DNA from 2 places in the Streptomyces sp. NPDC060027 genome. Region 2 is predicted to be linked to the other one. Evidence: riboswitches for the same ligand, from Rfam matches in the RefSeq annotation. Region 2 holds a riboswitch; the other holds the start of a gene.
What was found. A riboswitch is a leader RNA that binds a small molecule or an ion and turns the genes downstream of it on or off. The one in region 2 is predicted to bind S-adenosylmethionine.
Positions count from the first base shown of each region.

Region 1: another riboswitch for S-adenosylmethionine. It lies ahead of thrC (threonine synthase); the one in region 2 lies ahead of ACFWBT_RS00475 (cell envelope biogenesis protein OmpA).

Region 1 covers NZ_JBHWVI010000201.1:9,018-16,346, reverse strand. The annotation lists gene ACFWBT_RS34065 (cold-shock protein) at 1-56, opposite strand, end outside; gene ACFWBT_RS34060 (MoaD/ThiS family protein) at 498-773, opposite strand; gene thrC (threonine synthase) at 770-2,077, opposite strand; SAM riboswitch class I at 2,095-2,251, opposite strand; gene ACFWBT_RS34050 (glucosyl-3-phosphoglycerate synthase) at 2,457-3,401, shown strand; gene ACFWBT_RS34045 (trehalose-6-phosphate synthase) at 3,480-4,937, shown strand; gene otsB (trehalose-phosphatase) at 5,126-5,980, opposite strand; gene ACFWBT_RS34035 (DUF3263 domain-containing protein) at 6,251-6,478, opposite strand; gene ACFWBT_RS34030 (ABC transporter substrate-binding protein) at 6,564-7,329, opposite strand, start outside.
Region 2 covers NZ_JBHWVI010000001.1:119,757-127,085, forward strand. The annotation lists gene ACFWBT_RS00465 (amino acid ABC transporter ATP-binding protein) at 1-232, opposite strand, end outside; gene ACFWBT_RS00470 (amino acid ABC transporter permease) at 229-1,233, opposite strand; SAM riboswitch class IV at 1,695-1,840, shown strand; gene ACFWBT_RS00475 (cell envelope biogenesis protein OmpA) at 2,140-2,829, shown strand; gene ACFWBT_RS00480 (MFS transporter) at 3,168-4,574, shown strand; gene ACFWBT_RS00485 (RNA polymerase sigma factor) at 4,663-5,325, shown strand; gene ACFWBT_RS00490 (hypothetical protein) at 5,501-5,977, shown strand; gene ACFWBT_RS00495 (acyltransferase family protein) at 6,501-7,329, shown strand, end outside.

The sequences.
Region 1 (7,329 bases), on a different contig from region 2:
GCGATGAAGCCGTACCCCTTCTCCGCGTTGAACCACTTGACGGTGCCCTGAGCCATGCCTAACTCCCCTATTACTGGCCCTTGCACAGATCCACACTTCGCGGATCCGGGTCAGACCTCACCCCCCAACGGTTGGGGGTGTGCGCCGGAACGCGTCGACCGCGGCTGAATGTATCTGTCCAACTGCCGTCTGCAACAGGTCAATCGGACGAGAATTCTGGGCATGGCTGATCGTTGACATGCGGAGGATATGCAAGGATTCAGGGCAAGTCGGGCCCCGTAAATGCCATAAACGGCTCAAAAAGGCGGGGCAGTTTGGCTACTTCTTGTCGGATGCCGGGCGAGGACTCATATGCATCCGGCATGAAACCAACATCGAAAGCGAAGCGACTTCCCCAACTGTAGCGCGCTCAACCCTGCAGAATTGCCCCCTCCGTTTCTCTCACGGAGGGGGCAATTCTATGAACTCAGCGTGTTCGGCATTACCGAGGGTAACGATCAGCCTCCGGCGACGGCCGGAATGATCGAGACGCCCACACCGTCCGGGGTCGCCGTCTCCAAGCCCTGCTCGAACCGGACGTCGTCGTCGTTGACGTACACGTTGACGAAGCGTCGCAGCTTGCCCTGGTCGTCCAGAACGCGCGCGGCGATGCCCGTGTGGTTCTTCTCCAGGTCGGCGATGACCTCGGCGAGGGTCGTACCCTCGGCCGTCACCTCGGCGACGCCCCCGGTGTAGGTGCGCAGGATGGTGGGGATGCGGACGTTGACGCTCATGATGCGAGGCCTGCCTCTCGGAAGGAGTCGAGGTTCGGGCGGATGGTCGCGGTCAGCCCGGTGTCCGAGGCCACCGCGTCCAGAGTCTTGAGGCCGTCGCCGGTGTTCAGCACGACGGTGGTCAGGGTCGGATCGAGGAGACCGTTCTCGATCAGCTTGCGGGTGACGCCGACGGTCACGCCGCCGGCCGTCTCCGCGAAGATGCCCTCGGTGCGCGCGAGCAGCTTGATCGCGTCGACGATCTGCTCGTCGTTCACATCCTCCACGGCACCGCCGGTGCGCCGCGCGATGTCGAGCACATACGGCCCGTCAGCCGGGTTGCCGATGGCGAGCGACTTGGCGATGGTGTCCGGCTTCTGCGGGCGCACGACGTCGTGACCGGCCTTGTAGGCGACGGACACCGGGGAGCAGCCCTCGGCCTGGGCGCCGAAGATCTTGTACGGCCTGTCCTCGACGAGCCCGAGCTTGATCAGTTCCTGCAGGCCCTTGTCGATCTTCGTGAGCTGGGAGCCGGAGGCGATCGGCACGACCAGCTGGTCCGGCAGCTTCCAGCCGAGCTGCTCACAGATCTCGTACGCCAGCGTCTTGGAGCCCTCGGCGTAGTACGGCCGCAGGTTGACGTTGACGAAGCCCCAGCCCTCGCCGGCCGGGTCGCCGATCAGTTCGGAGCAGAAGCGGTTCACATCGTCGTAGTTGCCCTGGATACCGACGAGTTCGCCGCCGTAGACCGCGGCCATGACGACCTTGCCCTGCTCCAGGTCGTGCGGGATGAACACGCAGGAGCGGAAGCCGGCACGGGCCGCCGCGGCACCCACGGCGCCGGCGAGGTTGCCCGTGGAGGAGCAGGAGAGGGTGGTGAAGCCGAAGACGCGGGCCGCTTCGATGGCCTGGGCGACGACGCGGTCCTTGAAGGAGTGCGTCGGGTTGCCGGAGTCGTCCTTGACGAAGAGCTTGCCGGCGTCGACACCGAGCTCGCGGGCCAGGTTGTCGGCCTGGACGAGCTTGGTCCAGCCGGGGTTGATGTTCGGCTTCTGCGCCACGTCCGCGGGGACGGGCAGGAGGGGCGCGTAGCGCCAGATGTTCGCGGGTCCCGCTTCGATGCGCTTGCGGAGCTCTTCGGTCTCGTAGGCCGAGAAGTCGTAGGCGATCTCCAGCGGGCCGAAACACTCCTCGCAGGCGAAGACCGGTCCGAGCGGGACGCGGTGCCCGCACTCGCGGCAGGAAAGCGCCGCTGCCGGACCGAGGTCCACCGCATCGGCGGAGTTCACGGAGTTCGTGGTGCTTGCAACTGTCTGCGCAGCCATGGAGGCGAGGCCCTTTCTCCTCATCTTCCTCACGACGCACTTCGCCGTGAGACGGATTTGGCACCTTCCCTAGCCGGGAGCCTCGCGACGCGATCGACATCGATCGGTACGAGACCGGCTGGAGGGTTGCCGGGGCTTCATCGGGCCGTATCCCTCTGCCCCTCTGGATGAGCGGTATTTGATTGTTGAACTGTTGAACGCGATACGCGCCGATGATCCAGGACATGCGATGGTCATCCGCGTTGTTCAAGACTGTAACCGAAGGCCAGGACAGTTGAGATAGTCGTCCGCACCGCGAGACGACGGCAATCGATCTGCCGCTGGCCGCAGCGGGCACGCTGATGAGAGCGTGTGATCAGACAGTGAGGAGCCGCAGACCGTGCTGAAAGATGTCGAAAGCTGGCTGAGCACACGCTCCTGGTCCCTGACCGACCGCCCGCTCCACAAGCTCATGGCCGCGAAACGTTCCACCGGATCGACGGTCAGCGTCGTACTGCCCGCGCTCAACGAGGAGGAGACGGTCGGCGAGATCGTGGCGATCATCCGCCACGACCTGATGCAGCAGGTGCCCCTCGTCGACGAGATCGTCGTCGTCGACTCGGGCTCGACCGATCGCACCTCGGCGGTCGCCGCCGCCGCGGGCGCGAGAGTCGTGCACCGCGACGACATCCTCCCGCGGATTCCCGCGGTGCCCGGCAAGGGTGAGGTGCTGTGGCGGTCGCTGCTCGTGACGAGCGGGGACATCGTCTGCTTCATCGACGCGGACCTCAGGGAGTTCTCGTCCGACTTCGTCACCGGGATCGTGGGCCCGCTGCTCACCGACCCCGGGGTCGATCTGGTCAAGGCCATGTACGACCGCCCGCTGGGCGGCGCCTCGGGACAGGGCGGCCGGGTCACCGAGCTGATGGCCCGCCCCCTGCTGAACATGCACTGGCCGCAGCTGGCGGGCTTCGTCCAGCCGCTCGGCGGCGAGTACGCGGCCCGTCGCTCCCTGCTCGAACAGCTCCCGTTCCCCGTCGGCTACGGCGTGGAGCTGGGCATGCTCGTCGACGCCCTGCACCTGGTGGGCCTGGACGCCCTCGCCCAGGTCGACGTCGGCGTCCGCAAGCACCGTCACCAGGACGGCCAGGCCCTGGGCCGTATGGCCGCCGCGATCTACCGCACCGCCCAGCTCCGGCTGGCCCGCGGCCACCTGATCCGCCCCGCCCTCACCCAGTTCGAGCGCGGCCGGGACGGTTTCCAGCCGCGCACGTACTCGGTGGACACGGAGGAAAGGCCCCCGATGAGCGAAATCTCCGAGTACCAGCGGCGCAAAGCCGCGTAGACCAGCCCTCCCGGCCCGCGATCGCATACGGCCGAAGGGAACGTTTGAGCGTTTCGACACGGGGCTAGGTTTCGAGGCATGGCTTCAACGCACGGTGCCCACCGGATTCTGGTCGCGTCCAACCGCGGCCCGATCACCTACGAGGTACGGGAGGACGGTTCTCTGCACGCCCGGCGCGGCGGCGGCGGCCTCGTCTCGGGCCTCTCGGCGATCGGGCCCGACGCGGGCGCCCTATGGGTGTGCTCGGCCCTCGGCGACGGCGACCGGGAGGCCGTCGCGCGCGGAGTCGGCGAGGACGGTGTGCGCATGCTGGCCATCGACGCCGACGTGCACGCCGACGCCTACAACGGCATCGCCAACTCCGTCCTGTGGTTCGTCCACCACATGCTGTACCAGACCCCCCTGGAGCCGGTCTTCGACGCGGAGTTCCGGCGCCAGTGGGAGTCGTACCGGACCTACAACCGCGCCTTCGCCGAGGCGCTGGCCGAGGAGGCCGCCGAGGGGGCGGCGGTGCTGGTCCAGGACTACCACCTGTGCCTGGTGCCGGGGATGCTCCGCGAGCTGCGCCCCGACCTGCGCATCGGCCACTTCTCCCACACGCCGTGGGCGCCCGAGGACTACTTCCGGATGCTCCCCGACGACATCCGCGCCGAACTGGTGGGAGGCATGCTCGGCGCGGACCGGGTGGCGTTCCTGACCTGGCGGTGGGCGACCGCCTTCATGCGCTGCGCGGAGGAGGCCGACCCCGAGCACTACACCGCGACCTGGCACTCGGGCGCCCCCAGGGCGATCGAGCACCTGGACGGCGCCCGGCCGCCCGTGCGCGAGACCCTCGTCGGCGTGCACGGCCTCGGCGCGGACGCCGAGTTCCTGCGCGAACGCTCCCACCGGGAGGACGTCGAGGAGCGCATGGCCGCGCTGCGCACGGAGATCGGCGAGAACCGCAGGACCGTCGTGCGCGTCGACCGGACCGAGCTGTCCAAGAACATCGTGCGGGGGCTGCTGGCGTACCGGCAGCTGCTCGACGACCACCCGGAGTGGCGCGAGCGGGTGGTCCACGTGGCCTTCGCCTACCCCTCGCGGCAGGACCTCGCGGTGTACCGGGAGTACACGGCCGAGGTGCAGCGCGTGGCCGACGAGATCAACTCCCAGTACGGAACGCCCGGTTGGACCCCGGTGGTGCTGCACGTCAAGGACGACTTCGCGCGCTCGCTCGCCGCGTACCGGCTGGCCGACGTCGCCCTCGTCAACCCCATCAGGGACGGCATGAACCTCGTCGCCAAGGAGATCCCGGTCGTCTCCGACGAGGGCTGTGTGCTGGTGCTCTCGCGGGAGGCCGGGGCGTACGAGGAACTGGGCGAGGACGCGATCTCCGTGAACCCGTACGACGTGATCGGTACGGCACGGGCGCTGCACGAGGCGTTGACCATGCAGCCGGGCGAACGGGCCGAGCGCACCAAGCGGTTGGCCGCCGCGGCCACCGCTCTGCCGCCGGCCCAGTGGTTCCTCGATCAGCTGCGCGCGCTGGAGGCCTGAGCGACACCGAGGGGACCTTTCGCTCCGGCCGGGGAAAGGACTTCAGCCCCTCCGGCCGGAAATTTCAGCCCCTCCGGCGTTTGAGGAGGGGGGTCTGGGGCCGGAGCCCCAGGTACGGGACGGGTAGGGGCGGAGGGGGCGAAGCAAGCCTTCCGCCGCCCTCGCCCGCGCGGGCGACGAGCGGCCGATCAAGCGAGTTCGGCCGCGAGAGAGGCGAGCAGGCGTACGACTCCGGACGGACCGTCGACCACCAGGTCGGCGCGTTCGGCGAGTTCGCCGACCTCGGAGCTGCCGCTGCACACCAGCAGGCCCGGGATCCCGTCGGAGCGGAGCTTGTCGACGGCGGCGAAGGCGGGCAGGTCGCCCAGGTCGTCACCCGCGTAGAGGACGGCCTCGGCGCCGACCTCCCGGACGTACTCCAGAAGGGCGACGCCCTTGTCCATGCCGGGCGGGCGCAGCTCCAGGACCATGCGGCCGGGCTCGACGATCAGGCCGTGCCGGGTGGCCAGATCGGCCAGCGGCTCGCGGAGCGCCTCGAAGGCGGCCTGCGGGTCCGCGGCGCGGCGCGTATGCACGGCGACCGCACGGCCCTTCTCCTCGATCCAGGTGCCCTGCCAGGCGCCGATCCTGTCGAGGAACCCCGGCAGTTCGGCGCGGACGGCGGCCACACCGGGGTGCGGGGCGGGGGCGGTGACCGTGCCGCTCACCGCGTCCCAGCGCTCGGCGCCGTAGTGACCGAGGACGACGAGGTGCTCCAGTCCGGGGACGCCCGCGAAGCCGCCGTGGCGTACGGCCACACCGGCCGGGCGGCCGGTGACCACGGCGATCGAGGCGACCTTGGGGGCGAGTGCCGCGAGGGCGGGCACCGCGTCGGGGTGCGCACGGGCCTGGTCGGGGTCGGGGACGATGGGGGCGAGGGTCCCGTCGAAGTCGAGTGCGACGACCGTCCGGGTGGGGCGGGTGAGGATCGCGTCCAGAGCGTCGCGCCCGGCGGGGGTGACCGGGGCCGGCAAGGGGTCCTTGGATTCGGGATGGCTGCCCATGGGGCGACCCTATCCGGGTGAGGGCGGGCGCACCCATGGCTCATGGCCGAGCGGGCTACCCACCCGGCCGGAATGCCTCGCCCCGACAACTCCACCTGGCCGAATCCCCGGCCCTACCGAGCCGCCCGGCCCGGCCCGGAGGCCTGGTCCGACCGATGCGCCCGGCCCGGAGACCCGCTCCGACCGAGCAGCCGCCCGAATGCTCGTCCCACCGATCCCTCCCGCACGGGTGCCTAGGTCTCGCCTGGCCGCCCGCCCCGGAGGCTCGTCTCAGCGGTCCGACCGGCGGGCCTCCCGCACGCGGCGCAGCCTGTTCACCGTCACCGGGTCGTGCGCCAAGGCCCTCGGGTCGTCCAGCAACGCGTTGAGCAGCTGGTAGTAGCGGACCGGGGCCAGGCCCAGCCGTTCTCGTATGGCGCGCTCCTTGGCGCCGGGGCCGGGGAAGCCGCGGCGCTCCAGGGCGAGGATGCTCCGTTCGCGCGCGGGCAGCTCTTCCATGGACAGCACGGTAGCCCCCGGCACCGACAGTGCCGAGCCGGAGCCGGGATCGGGATCGGAGCCGGGGAGCGGGCCCGGGCCCGTCCTAGTAGCCGCTGTCCGCCATGGTGGCGTTGGTCTGCAGGGAGTCGAGGACCTCGGCCGGGTCGCCGTCCGGGCTCACGGCCTTGGCGATCTCGCTCTTCACGTCGGCGCTGACCTCGGCCCAGGAGGTCTTGCCGACCGGGTACAGAACCGAGGTGGGCAGCTCGGCGAGGAAGGGCTCCAGGTCCGCGTCGTCCGGGTCGGCCGCCATCGCGTCGGACGCGGAGGAGGTGACCGGCAGCAGGTCGTACTCGCGGGAGAAGGCGAGGACGTTCTTGTCCTGGTAGACGAAGTCGAGGAAGTCGCCGACCTGCTCGCCGTGGCCGTTCTTCTTGAAGGCCATCATCCAGTCGGCGACGCCCATGGTGACCTTGGACCTGCCGTCGACGCCGGGCATCGGCACCATGCCGAACTTCACGCCCTCGGCGGCGGCCTGCTTCATCAGAGTGGGGTGCCCGACGAGCATTCCGACCTCACCCCGGGTGAACGCCGAGAAGGCGGCCGCACGGTTCAGCTTGGCAGGTGCGACGGGTCCGGTGAGCCCCTTGCCGACCAGTTCGTCCTTCAGCCAGGTGACCGTGTGGATGTTCTGCGGAGAGTCGATGGAGTACGTGTCGACGTCGTCCGCGTAGCCGCTCCCTCCGCTCAGCAGCCACTGCATGGTCTCCGCCTGCGCCTCCTCGGGGCCGAGCGGCAGCGCGTAGGGGAACTTCACGCCCTTGGCCTTGAGCGCCCTCGCGTCGGCCGCGAGCTCGCTCCAGGTCGTG
Region 2 (7,329 bases):
TGCCGGATCCGGACGGCCCGAGGATGACCGTGACCTCTCCGGGCCGGACGGTCAACTCCACACCGTCCAGGACCTGGTGGGTGCCGTACCACTTGTGCACGTCGTGCACCTCCACCGCGGCCGGCTGGATCTCGAGCGCTCCGATGATCTCGGCCGACGGAGCCGTCTCCGGTGCCTGGTCCTCCGGAGCCGTCCTGGTCTTGACTGTCGTCTGACGCGCTTCGTCGGTCATATCGCCGTCTCCCTCCGGATCCGGGCCCGCACGTCGCGCAGACCGTTCCGTACCTTCTGCAACGGGGTCGGCGGCAGGGTGCGCAACGCGCCCCGCGAGTAGTGCCGCTCGACGTAGAACTGGATGACGGACACGACGCTCGTCAGGATCAGGTACCAGGCGGTGGCGACCAGGAGCAGCGGCACGATGTCGCCGGGGTAGGTGCTGCCCATGCTCTGCACGGAGCCGAACAGGTCCAGCAGGGAGACGTAGAAGACCAGCGAGGTGCCCTTGATCAGGCCGATCAACTGGTTGACGTAGTTAGGGGTGATGGAGCGCAGCGCCTGCGGGAAGACGATCTTCGCGAACTGGTACCGCTTCGGCAGTCCCAGGGCGGAGGCCGCCTCGTGCTGGCCCTGGTCGACGGAGAGGATGCCTCCGCGCACCACTTCGGAGGCGTACGCCGCTTCGTTCAGGCTCAGTCCGACGACGGCGACGGCCATGTCGGTGGCCAGACGGGACTCGTCGAAGGTGAAGAAGGCCGGACCGAACGGCACCCCGACGCTCAACGTCTGGTACAGCGCGCTGAAGTTGTAGAGGAACAGCAGGACGACGATGAGCGGTACCGAGCGGAACAGCCAGGTGTAGACCCAGCTCACCGCGCGCAGCACCGGGCTCGGGGAGAGCCGGGCCAACGCGAGCAGGATCCCGCCGAGCAATCCCAACACCGCGCTGTAGACGGCGACTTCGAGGGTGATGAGCAGACCGTCGAGGATCGTCGGGCGCAGGAACCAGTACTGGAAACGGTCCCACTGGTAGAAGGGGTTGGTCACCAGGCCGTGGGTGATCTGGGCGACCAGCACGAGCACGACGGCCGTGATGATCCAGCGGCCGGGACGCCGGAGGGGCAGGACCCGTTGAGCGGCCGGGGTCTTGGGCGCGGCGGGGACGTCGGGACGGGGGATGGCCTGGGCGGGCGGCGCTGATCCGGAGGACACAGCAAGGCCCGGAGATTCACTCATGGAGAGCTCCAGCGGATTCGGACACCCCGGACCACGGCGAGCGGCAGCGTGACGCGGAGCCGTAACGGCTCGGCACGAAACGAGGGCACGGGCGCACATGGCACGGGGGCTGGACGGAGAAGGGGCACACCGCTACAGCGGTGGTCGTCAGCGATTCGGAAGAGGGGCCGTCAGCCTTGGCAGAGGGTGCGACACGTGTCCGTACACAGCGCGCTGTTGACGCGAAGCAGGTCGACGGAGCGGTCGGCGCACAGCACGACGCGACCGAGGCGCCGCCATGCGGCCGTCCCGTCAGCTGCGTTCATCGCCGTCACCATCGTCTCTCCGGCCCTGGGGCATCCCGTTGTGGGCCGCACGTTAGGCCCGCCCCGAAAAGAATGTCAATGCGGGTGACCACCAGGTGAGACCGCGTGCCCGGCGTTCTTGACGGCGCCACAGGGCGCACCGAGACTGGCATGGACGGTCACGATTGTCAGCGCCCACGGTGCGGGTTCGTCCCGCACCTGTGGTCATCGGCCCCGGCTCGCTGACAGGCAACCCTTCCACCGCGACGGGGTGCCCCGGGTGACGACCGGGTCCCGCCGGTGCGGCGGGGCAAGCGTGGTCTCGCGTCTCGCGAGCCCTGGAGTGGGACCGGTGAGAATGCCCAGGAACGGCTTGACGAGGCGCCTGCACATCGATCTGTTGCGTGTCTCCAGCGCTTACTGATCCGCAGCCGGTCCGTTCGATCCGGACCGGTGCGACGAGCGCAGTCGTTCCGCATTCGGCCGCTGGTGCCCACAAGGCGGCGGTGGCTTCCTCGTTCCCCAAGGGAGAGTCATGCCTGAGACAGCTTCGCGCACTTCCAGCACGGCCAACTCACGTCCCTGTGACCAGGTTTCGTTCCCCTCTGAGCTTCGTCTCAAGGTGGCGACGCCCTCTGCCCTCCCCCACCGCGTCGACAGCCGGATCGGTGTCGGCCTGGCCGGCGGCTTCTACCCGGCACCGCACCGCTACGAGCTGTATCTGTCGGAGAGTTGTCCGCTCTCGCTGCGCATCGCGATCACCCTCGACCTGCTGGGCCTGAAGGACTCCGTCGCCACGACGGTCCTGACGCATCCCGCCGGGACACCTGACGCCTTCGCCTCGCTGCGCCGCGCCTACGAGTCCACCGAGCACCACTACGACGGACCGCTGACGGCGCCCGCGCTGTGCGACCGGTGGAGCGGACGCATCGTCAGCAACCACACCCCCGACATCCTCCGCGATCTCGCGGGGCTGCTCTCCGGTCACGGCGCGGGGTGCCCCTCGACGCTGCGTCCCCCGGCCCTCGCCGCGGACATCGAGGCGCTCCGCGACCTGCTGGACCGCGATGTCACGCCTACCGCCCAGCCCTCGGAGCTCTCCGCGGCGCTGGAGTTGTTGGACTGTCAACTCGCCGTACGGCCCTATGTCCTGGGCGAGACGCTGACGGCGGGGGACGTGGACGTGTGGGTGGCCCTCACCCGACTGGGCCCGGACGGCGCCCTGCGCTCATTCCCCCAGCTCCAGGACTACGTACGCCGCCTCGGCGACCACCCCGCCTTCCGGAGCGGAGGTACCGCCGGGCGGCGGTGAGGAGCCCGTAGCGCCCACCCGAACGGGTGAGCGGGGTGCTCACACAGACGGCTGCTCGGAGAACCGGACGCCGGCCCGGCGTCCGGTCCGTTCAGCCGCCTGGGATCAGTACGATGCGCACGCCCTTCAGGGCCGAGGTCCGCTCCCGGCCCTGGTCAAGGGTGTCCAGCCCCGCGCCCAGGACAGGTCCTGAAGTCCCGGAGGCGGCCGGGACGGTCCACCGGGATTTCACCGGTCTGCCGCGCCCGCGCACATGCGGTCCGTCGACGTTCGGCGCAGTCTATGAGCGTAGGAGAGCGACACCCAGACCACACGTCCGGCGGTCATAAGGAATGGCGATGGCTGACACAGGCGCGTCGACACCGCCGTCGGGGGCGCAGCGCAGGATTCTCGCCCCGCTCGCCCTCGCCCAGTTCATCTGCAGCTTCGCCGGTTCCAACATGAACGTGATGATCAACGACATCAGCGAGGACCTCGACACCACCGTGCAGGGCGTGCAGATCGCGATCACGATCTTCCTGCTCGTCATGGCCGCGCTGATGATCCCCGGCGGCAAGCTGACGGACCGCTACGGCCGCAAGCGCTGCTTCCTCGCCGGCCTGACGGTGTACGGGATCGGCGCGCTGCTGAGTGCCGCCTCCCCCGGCCTGGGCGTTCTCATCCTCGGCAACTCGATTCTCGAAGGCGTCGGAACCGCGCTGCTCATCCCGCCCGTCTACATCCTCACGACGCTCCTCTTCCACGACATGACCTCCCGCGCCCGCGCCTTCGGAGTCGTCATGGCGCTGGGCGGCATCGGCGCGGCGGCGGGCCCGCTCATCGGCGGGCTCATCACCTCGTGGATCAGCTGGCGGGCCGCCTTCGTGTTCCAGGCCCTGATCATCGCCCTGATCATCGTGCTGAGCCGCCACATCGAGGACCCGCTGCCACCGGATCCGAGACGCTCCTTCGACACGGTCGGAGCCGTCCTGTCGGCCACGGGCCTGGTCCTCATCGTCATGGGCATCCTGGCCGCCGACAACAACCTCTGGCTGATGACCGGCCTGCTCGTCCTCGGCGCGCTGACGCTGCTGTGGTTCTTCCGCTCCGTGCGTGCCCGTGAGTCGGCCGGTAAGGAACCGCTGCTGTCCACCAGCCTGTTCCGCGACCGCACCTCCAACCTCGGTCTCATCACCCAGAACATCCAATGGCTGTTGCTCATGGGTTCGTCGTTCACCGTGGCCGCCTATCTCCAAGTGGTGCGCGGCTACGACGCCATCGCGACCGGCGTCATCTTCACGGCCGCCACGCTCGGTCTGCTCGCCACCTCCCTGGCCGCCGAACGACTCGCCCGGCGGCGCCCCCAACGCACCCTGATCATCGCGGGCTTCGCCGTCGCGATCGCGGGTGTCGTCGTCCTGATCGCCATGGTCAACAGCTTTTCCAGCCCCTGGGCCTTCGCTCCCGGTCTCCTCCTGCTCGGACTGGGCCTCGGCCTGATGCTGACCCCGTCGGTCAACATCGTCCAGTCGAGCTTCCCCGAGGACCGGCAGGGCGAGATCTCCGGTCTGTCCCGCAGTGTGTCGAACCTCGGCTCCTCGCTGGGCACCGCGGTCGCCGGCACGATCCTCGTGGCCGGATTCACCACGCGCTCCTACGCCGCGGCCATGGTCACCCTCGCCGTCCTCGGGGTCATCGGACTCATCGCGGCGGCGCTCCTTCCCGGAACCGGCCTTCGCCCTGGATCACCTGGGGCTGATCTGTAAAGCTTTTCGCGCCGCGGCCCAAGAACAGGTGAAGCGACTTTGAAGCACTCCGGGAACCTCCGCCGAGGAGGGTCGAGGAGCCTGCGACATGAAGGAGACGCCTGTGGACGGCGCGGATCGGATACGGGGTGGGCCCGCCGCCGCGGCACGCGACCCCCAGCTCTTCGAAGCGTTCTACCGGCGCCATGTCGACGCCGTGACGCGTTTCGTGGCCCGGCGCGTCGACGACCCGCACACCGCCGCCGATCTGACGGCCGAGATCTTCCTCGCCGTCCTCGACTCGGCCCACACCTACCGGCCGCGTCTCGGCAGCGAGACGGCCTGGCTGTACGGCATCGCGCGCAACGTCGTGTCCTCGGAGCGCCGTCGGGTCGCCCGGGAGGCCGAACGCGATCTGCGCTTCTCCGGACGCCGATTGCTGGAGGCCGACGACATCGCCCGTCTGGAGGACAATCTCGACGCCGAGAGCCCCGGCCGACGTGTCCTGGCCGCGCTCGCCCGACTGCCAGAGGGCGAGCGGGCGGTCATGGAGCTCATCGCCGTGGACCAGCTCACGGTCACGGAGGCGGCGGCCGTGCTGGGGATCCGCCAGGTCACCGCCCGGGTCCGACTGCACCGGGCACGCAAGGCACTGCGGGATGAAGCGGACTCCCAGGTCGCGGAGACGGACGCCAGGGCCGTGTCCTCCGGAGTCCCGGGCGCGCGAACGCCTAACGCGTCACCGCTGTACGCGAAAAGGGGAGAGGCATGAGCTCGAGGCCGAGGTTCGAGGACCGCGGCTGCTCGATGAGCTGAAGCGGGAGATCGAGCTGCGCGGGACCGCGTCGGCCGCTTCCCTCGATCCGCGAGCAACCGCGGGACACGGGACCGCGTCGACCGGCGCCGGAGCCCGGGCACACGAGCGCGAGGGCGAGACACGCGCCCCGGTGCGCGGTCTGCCCACTCTGCGCCGGATCGCCGTCGTCGCGGTCGGCTGTGCGGTGGCCGGTCTCGCCGCGGTGGTCGCGCCCTGTTCCCCGGCCGCCCCGGCTGCGTACGCGGTGGAGCGCCACGACGACGGCAGCGTCACCCTCACCGTCAAGGACCAGGACATCGGCATCGCGGCCCAGCGCGAGCTGGCACGGGCACTGCGCCCGAGCGACATCGATGTGACCGTGACCGTCCTCGCTCCCGGCTACGTCTGCGAGCACGACACAGTGGTCTGGGAGGTCGACAGGCAGGGCGACCGTGTCCCCATCCTCACCCTTCAATGGAACCGGGAGATGACCCTGCACCCGGGCAACGCGCTGGTCTTCGTGAACCTCAGCGGCTCGGCCCGGCCGCACAGGGTCAAGGTGTACACGACCAAGGGCGAGATCAGGCCCTGCGTCCCGGTGAAGCCCTCCGCGCCGCGCGGCGACTAACCGTCCCAGCCGCGGTCGGGCTTCGCCGCCCGATCGAGAGAAGTGCACCGGGAGCCACCCGGAAGGCGGCAGACGATCGCGTCGGGAGCGTCGCGGTCGTCTTCGCCATGCCGAGGACGACCGCGGGCCGCCCCTACGCACAACCGCTGATCAACGCGTAGTCAATCCCGGCGAAAGCCGCCTCATCAGGGCGTGTCCCTTGTTCCGCCCTCCCGTGGCCGCACTTCGATGGGCACAGCGAGGCCTCGCGAACCCGGACAGACCGCCGGACCGACCGCCTCTTCCTTCCCCATGTCCCCAGCATGCCTTTCGCATGCGCCTGTCCCCTGCGTGCCCCTTCGCATGCCCGCCTCACGGCCGTCCCCACGAACCCCTCACCCCACAGGACTCGGTCCAGGTATGGAACCCCATGGAACCCGCGATTCCCGTCCCCCCGCCGCTGGAGCCGCGTCCCTCCGCTCCGTCGCATCCCCTCGTGTCCGACGGGTCCGCCGCACCGCCGCGGTCGGGCTGGCTGGACGCGTTGCGCGGCATCGCCGCACTGCTCGTCGCGTTCGACCACTCGTCGTACGCCTTCATGGCCGAACTCCGCGGGCAGTTGATGCCCGAGGTGAACATCGGCCGGTACGGCGTCATGGTGTTCTTCCTCGTGAGCGGGTACGTCATCCCCGCCTCGCTCGAACGCCGGGGCTGCGTCCGGACCTTCTGGGCCGGACGGTTCTTCCGGATCTACCCGCTGTGGTCCGCCGTCGTCGGCTCGGTCGTCGTCCTCGGTCTGCTGGGCATCGCGGACCCGCACGCTCGTTTCGCCGGGCGTGGTCCCGCGACCGTGGCCTTCGCCCATGTGACCCTGCTGCAGGAGCTGCTGGGAACGCCCAGTGTCGTTCTCGTCCTGTGGACGCTCTCGTACGAGATGGCTTTCTATCTGCTGGTCGTCGCCCTCTTCACGGTCCGTCTGCACCGGCGTTCGGCCACCGCCGCCGTCGTCCTGGGCGTGCTGGCCGCCGTGAGTGTGACGGCAGGGGTCGTGCCACCGTCCTCGGCGCTGTCCGGCGCGGTAGGCGCCGGCCCGCTGGTCGCACTCGCCTCGACCGTTCTGGTGATCGCCATCTGCTGCGCGAGTTCCGGGTCGTCCGCGCTTCGCGTGTTCGGAGGTCTGGTGGGGGGCGTGCTGGCGCTGGTCCTGGTTCCGTTCAACGGCACGGTGCCCCTCTGGGAGGGCCTGGTGATCCTCGCGGTGATGTTCCTCGGCACCGCCGTCCATCGGGCGGAACGGGGTGAGAGCACCTGGCCGGGCGCGGCCCGCACGGCCGCCGTCGTGCTGATCTGCGCTGTGGGGAGCGCGTACGTGC